Regions from separate parts of the Mesorhizobium sp. M0870 genome, predicted to be linked through region 3. Evidence: riboswitches for the same ligand, from Rfam matches in the RefSeq annotation. Region 3 holds a riboswitch; each other region holds the start of a gene.
What was found. A riboswitch is a leader RNA that binds a small molecule or an ion and turns the genes downstream of it on or off. The one in region 3 is predicted to bind cobalamin.
Positions count from the first base shown of each region.

Region 1 (2,195 bases), on a different contig from region 3:
GCAACTGGACAGCAGCCGGGTTACGGTCCCTGCGGATCACTTCCACTATGTTGGCTTGGGCTGGATCAGCGAGGCCCAAATGCCTTCGTATCGGACCGAGCCAGAATTGCACACCGCGCTGACGCGTGCACTGGATAAAAACTGGGTCCTGCCGATCGTATGATGCAGAATATGAAGCACGCGAGCTTTGCCTGCATTTGCGCATCCCTCAATGCCGAGCGCTTGGAGAGAGATACTTATACTGACCGCCTGAATGCGGCTTAAGCGGCTTATCGGGACCACAGTCGGGCTTTGCATCAGACCCTTGAGCCAGGCTCGGTCAGTGTGGTCTCTTGTCTCTTGCCGCCGAGCGGAGTCATCACGATTGCCTAGTCACCCGTGATGACGACTGGCGTGCCAATTCCCGCAGTTTGGCGCTCACTCCGAGAAAACCGCTTCTACCACGCACGCACGGCTTGCGGCCGCATCGTAAAACATCGCCACCAATGCGATCTTCTGCATTCTAATGACGTTGTCACGCGCTTGAAGTCTTGTCCGAAATCCTTCATCGGCGACCTGCGAGGGATGTCGCAGCCCGACAGGGATCCATTAGTTGGACAATGGTGGCAGCGGAGCAGCGCCGCCAATGGGCGACTGAATATTTCACAATGTTAGACAAGCGTAAAAGCGAAATCACATAACGACATAAACATTTCGTTATGCGTCATTGACAAAAGAGCGGACTGCTGTGATTGTCTGCGTGTCGTGGTTCTCGCGTGCGGCGCTGCCGCAGCGGAGCTAAGAGGGAAGCCGGTGCAATGCCGGCGCTGCCCCCGCAACTGTTAGCGGCGAGCCAACCCCACTCATGTCACTGAGGCGAATACCCTCAGGAAGACGGGTAGAGGCTATGACCCCGCGAGCCAGGAGACCTGCCACGGCGAATTACGTCCACGGGCGGGGTGTCTCGGTGGCCGCTGCAAGCCGGCGTTCGTGCCGGCCTGCTAGCGCCTTCCTTGTCATCGACGCCCCAACCATCGGGGTATGACATGACTGACTCTCAGGAGATTCCTGTAGCAACGCTCGGCGTGCCGCGCTTCGGTCGTCGGCGAGAACTGAAATTCGCGCTTGAAAGCTACTGGTCCGGAACATCGTCCGCTGGCGACCTTCTCACGACGTCGAAGGCGCTCCGTGCCGCTAGCTGGGAAGAGCAGCGCGATCGCGGCGTGTCGAAAATCCCGTCGAACGACTTCTCGCTTTACGACCATGTGCTCGACACCGCAGCCATGATCGGGGCCGTTCCATCCCGTTACGGCTGGAATAGCGGCGAGGTCCCACTTGACATCTACTTCGCAATGGCGCGCGGCAACCAGGGTCAGACGGAGGATTGTGGACACGCTGGTCACCAGGAGGAGGCTCATGGACCTGGTGTAACCGCGATGGAAATGACCAAGTGGTTTGACACCAACTACCACTACATTGTGCCGGAACTCGATGATGATCAGACGTTCGCCCTCTCGTCATCGAAGCCGGTCGATTACTTCCTCGAGGCTAAAGCTCTCGGCATTCACACACGCCCAGTCATCCTTGGACCCATCACCTTCCTCAAGCTGGCGAAATCGCCTGCCGAGGGGTTCGGTCCCATCGCGCTCCTACCGCGGCTGCTGCCCGTTTACGAGCAAGTCCTGCAGAAGCTGAAGCTGTCGGGAGCCGACTGGGTGCAGATCGATGAGCCAGCGCTTGTCCTCGATCTGAACCCGAACGAACGAGCTGCGTTCGAATTCGCCTATGGCCAGCTGTCGAAAGCCGCGCCCGAGCTGAAGATCATGCTGGCTACGTATTTCGGGTCGCTGGGAGACAATCTCGAAACCGCGGTTTCTCTGCCCCTGGCCGGGCTGCATATTGATCTCGTGCGCGCTCCCGAGCAGCTGGAAACGGTGGGTCGGCTCGCTCCGAAGGATCTGGTGCTCTCGCTTGGCTTGATCGATGGCCGCAACGTCTGGCGTGCGAACCTGCCCGCCATTCTCGACCGCATCAAACCGATCGTCGCCGGCTGGCCCTTGGACCGCGTCGAGATCGCGCCTTCTTGCTCGATGCTGCATGTGCCGATTGATCTGCGCATGGAGACGGAACTCGACGCCGACATCAGGTCGTGGCTCGCCTTCGCGGCCCAGAAGACGACGAGCTGGTCTTGCTGGCCCGGGCCCTGTCCCAAGGCA
Region 1 is NZ_JAMYOI010000028.1:44,220-46,414, forward strand. Features, by position in the region: gene NKH97_RS26865 (alpha,alpha-trehalose-phosphate synthase (UDP-forming)) at 1-163, shown strand, start outside; cobalamin riboswitch at 729-930, shown strand; partial or broken gene metE (5-methyltetrahydropteroyltriglutamate--homocysteine S-methyltransferase) at 1,026-2,195, shown strand, end outside.
Region 1: linked by a shared signal. The riboswitch ahead of metE (5-methyltetrahydropteroyltriglutamate--homocysteine S-methyltransferase) and the one ahead of NKH97_RS28030 (DUF1636 family protein) in region 3 are both predicted to bind cobalamin.

Region 2 (2,195 bases), on a different contig from region 3:
GGATCGAACCCTGCTCGGCCTTGAACTCAGGACCCACCTTGTACCATCCGGTGATGCCGGTCAGGCCGACGATCGACGGCTGCAGTTTCAGCGCGAAAGCCATCTCGGCCATGTTGAGATCCTGGATGACGGCGCGCTTCGGCGGCGCATCGAAGGTCAGCGGCTTGCCGCAGCTGTCGACAGTTACCGGGAAGGCCAGGGCTGTCGAGGCCAGCAGCGAGAAGGCAAGCGAAAAAGCAAGGCGTTTCAAGGGTTTGCTCCTGTGGACGGGATGATCGATATGGGACGGCTTCAATCAGGATGGCGGCGCGGCACGGTTCGGAACATCGAACACCGTCAGTTCGCGGTCTTCGGTCGGATGGCGCAGACGCAGCACATCGATGCCGAAAATTTCGCGAATCAGCTTTTGGGTCAGCGCTTCGCGCGGTGCGGCGAGCGCTTGCAGACGGGCATGGTTCATCACCGCCACCCTGGTGGCGAACGGTGCCACCAGCGCCAGATCGTGCAGCACCGCGATCACCGTCATCTCGAAGCCTGCCACGAGGTCGAGCAGTTCGCCGCGGGCGCGCGGGTCGAGATGGTTGGTCGGCTCGTCGAGGAACAGGATCTTTGGCTGCTGGGCGATGGCGCGGGCCAGTTGGGCGCGCTGGCGCTCGCCGCCCGACAGCGAGCCGATGGTGCGGCCAAGCAGCGGCAGCAGGCCGGTCCGGCGCAGCGCATCGACGACAATGTCACGCTCCTCGCTCCTGCGCCGTAGCCGAGCGTGCGGGACCCGGCCCAGCTCGACATAGTCGATCACCGCCAGCCGCGGATCGGGCTGGTCGGTCTGGCCGACCACGGCGATATGCAGTGCCCGCTCGGCGGCGGAAATCCTGTCCAGCCGGCGCCCGCCGAGGTTCACCTCGCCGGAACTTGGCCGCAGCATGCCCGACAGCATGCGCAGCAGCGTCGTCTTGCCGGCGCCGTTGGGACCGATGATGGCTAGGCGATCGCCAGCGGCCACCGAGAAGCTGACCGCCTGGACCAGATCCCGCCCGTTCGCCATGGCGCAGAGGTCACGGGCTTCGAGAAGCGCTACGGGCATCGGCTGCCCGCCAGATTGCCGGGATGGCAAAGCGTGCTCACGATGATGCGATGATCGATAGAGCCGTCCAACTTTCCGTCACTTTCCAAAACTGGCGACGGAAGGAAGCTGGCGAAGCGGCCGACAAGACCGGGATTCGCGTTTCCTCCCGGCACACCCCGTCCGGTCAACTCAGTGATGGCAGGTCTCCTGGCTCGCGGGTCGTTGCGCCATCCTGCCTTCCCAGCCTTGCCGGCCAGTGGCATTCACGGATTTTGCTCGCCGCTTACAGTTGCGGGGGCAGCCACGGCCTCGACCCCTGGGGATCTCACCGTGTTCCCTTTTCACCCCTCGCCTTTCGACTCGGGGACCATCACCGCTTCAGCGTAGATTTCCCCCAATCGCTTCGCAATGAATTTCTCGGACGGAGTGGTGGGCCGGCTAGGGGAAACATGCATTTCCCGCTCTCGATATGTAATAACATTACGCATTTAGAGGATGCCGCCTGGCGCTGTCAAGTGAAGCCTGCCGAATTTGGCTCGTCGGCGGCAAGGGGCGCTCCAACGCTGCGCCATATCGGTGCGACTGTGACGGGATCGGTGCGATTGCGCGGGATGCGCAATTTCGATCAAACTGGCCGCGCCAGGAAACGGCAGGATGATCTGGCCAATGCGAGGAGCAAAATGAACCCGACCGAGAAAGCGCTGTGGTTCGTCGAAAGTCATCTGCCGGAGGCGATCTCGCTTGACGATGTCGCGCAAAGCAGCGGCGTGTCGCGTTTTCATGTGACGCGGGCTTTCGGCGCTGCCACGGGCCGCTCGGTGATGGGCTACATGCGCTCACGCCGGCTCACCGAGGCGGCGCGCAAGCTGGCCGGCGGGGCGCCCGACATTCTCTCCGTCGCGCTCGACGCCGGCTACAACTCGCATGAGGCGTTCACCCGTGCCTTCCGCGATCAGTTCGGCACCACGCCGGAACTGGTGCGCGCGCAAGGCACACTCGACAAGCTCGACCTCGTGGAGCCGATCCTGATGGACCAGTCCTTCCTCACCAATCTCGAACCACCGCGTTTCGAGACCAGCCGGCCGTTCCTGATCGCCGGCCTCGGCGAACGCTACAGCTGCGAAACCAG
Region 2 is NZ_JAMYOI010000025.1:23,218-25,412, reverse strand. Features, by position in the region: gene NKH97_RS25170 (ABC transporter substrate-binding protein) at 1-250, opposite strand, end outside; gene NKH97_RS25165 (ABC transporter ATP-binding protein) at 296-1,084, opposite strand; cobalamin riboswitch at 1,247-1,453, opposite strand; gene NKH97_RS25160 (AraC family transcriptional regulator) at 1,747-2,195, shown strand, end outside.
Region 2: linked by a shared signal. The riboswitch ahead of NKH97_RS25165 (ABC transporter ATP-binding protein) and the one ahead of NKH97_RS28030 (DUF1636 family protein) in region 3 are both predicted to bind cobalamin.

Region 3 (2,195 bases):
CAGTGGAATGCACTCTCAACCGGACATATCCAGCGTTTTATGCCCGCTTGGAAAAACTGTTCACGGCTAAGGTTCGCCCTGGCAGTCATTTCATCCGGATATTCCTGGCGAGCTATGGCGGAGCACTGGTCGGCAACGAAATTCTCCTGGACAACGAAACTTGGCCGGAAGGTCAAGAGCTCCTCGTTGATCAGGACTGGCACCACGGCGACGGGTACCAGGCGCTGCGTCAGGTCATCCTTGCGTTGCCGGGAGATAACAATTGAGCCAACGTACACAGGCTAGCGGATAAACAATGGATTCAAAGCCGGGCTGACCCAAGAGGTGCAGGAGTGCCTCGATAGGATTTCGTCCTTTTCATGGGACGTACATGCGCAGGCAATCCGAAAACGCTACCCTAGACCTGCTGGAGACACATTTGGCTTCAAAGTTGATGGCATTTACTTCGATGTGGGTGACAGCGCCGGATGGCTGGACCGGCAAGATGGAGATATCCTTCTGACGGCTTTCGTTACAGCTTTTCCTGATCCCAACAACGAAGATGGCATTCGCGAAGAGCGGTCAGTGGTAGTGAAGCGTCCCCGCCCCTGATTTCAGATTGCCCCTGCGTTGCGTTGACACCGCTGCCCGCAAAAGCCTAAATCCGGTTCAGATGGTCTCTTGCCCGCAACGGCAAGAGCTAAGAGGGAATGCGGTGCGGGGCAAAATCCCAAATCCGCGGCTGTCCCCGCAACTGTAAGCGAAGAGCCAAGGCCGAAAGCCACTGGGGAGTTCCCGGGAAGGCGGCTACCAAGGCGATGACCCGCGAGCCAGGAGACCTGCCGTCTGCGACTTTAGAATCCGATCGCCCGGCGGGTTTCCGGGCAAGGAGCCCGATCTTGGACCACGACAGCAGTTTTTCGGCTGGCACAGCGGATATTTCGTCCGGCCATGATGATGCCTTGGCCGGCGTCACCATCATCGTCTGCGCCTCCTGCCGCGATGAGACCGGCGCCGACGCTCATCCCCGCGCCGGCGAATTGCTGGCGGACGACACGCGCCGCGCCGCATCCGGCGACGACATCCGCATCCGCAGCGTCGAATGCCTCGGCAATTGCAAGCGCCGCCTCAGCGCCGCCATCCTGCGCGACGGGTGCTGGAGCTATGTCTTCGGCGACCTGACCACGACCAGCGGCGCCGACCTCGTGACAGGCGCCAAGCTCTTCGCCACCTCGAAGGACGGCCTGATTCCATGGCGCGGCCGCCCCGATAGCCTGAAGCGTGGCCTCGTTGCCCGCATCCCTCCCTTAGACCTGCTGAAGGATTGACCATGACTGCCCCAGATTCGCCTGCGAACCTCTCCCGCGTTCCCTGCACCGTCGTCACCGGCTTCCTCGGCGCCGGCAAGACGACGCTGGTCCGCCATCTCCTGGAAAACGCCGGCGGCAAGCGCATTGCCATCATTGTCAACGAATTCGGCGACATCGGCATCGATGGCGAGATCCTCAAGGGCTGCGGCATAGACACCTGCCCGGAGGAAAACATCGTCGAACTGGCCAATGGCTGCATCTGCTGCACCGTCGCCGACGATTTCGTCCCGGCGCTCGACAAGATCCTCGCGCTGACGCCGAGGGTCGACCACATCCTGATCGAGACTTCGGGCCTGGCGCTGCCCAAGCCGCTGGTCCAGGCGTTTCAATGGCCGAGCGTAAAGAGCCGCGTCACAGTCGACGGCGTCATCGCCGTGGTCGACGGGCCGGCATTGGCCGAAGGCCGCGTCGCCAACGACATGGATGCTTTGCAGGCGCAGCGCGCCGGGGACGAGACGCTCGACCATGACGATCCGGTGGAAGAAGTGTTCGAGGATCAGATCGCCTGCGCCGACCTGATCATCCTGTCGAAAAGCGACCTGATGGACGCCGCCGGCACCGCCCGCGCCAACGCCATCATTGGCGAACACTCCGCCCGCGCCGTGAAGATCGTGCCGACGTCGCATGGCAAGGTCGATCCCTCCGTGCTGCTCGGGCTCGGTCTCGCCGTCGAGGACGACATCGAAAACCGCAAGTCCCACCATGACGGCGCATTCGACCACGAACATGACGACTTCGACACGTTCATTGTCGACATTGCCTCGATCGCCAATCCCGATGAACTGGCAAAGCGTGTCGCCACAGTCGCCGAAGAAGAAAACGTGCTGCGTGTAAAAGGCTTCGTCG
Region 3 is NZ_JAMYOI010000032.1:28,598-30,792, reverse strand. Features, by position in the region: gene NKH97_RS28035 (DUF6348 family protein) at 1-266, shown strand, start outside; cobalamin riboswitch at 637-840, shown strand; gene NKH97_RS28030 (DUF1636 family protein) at 879-1,307, shown strand; gene cobW (cobalamin biosynthesis protein CobW) at 1,310-2,195, shown strand, end outside.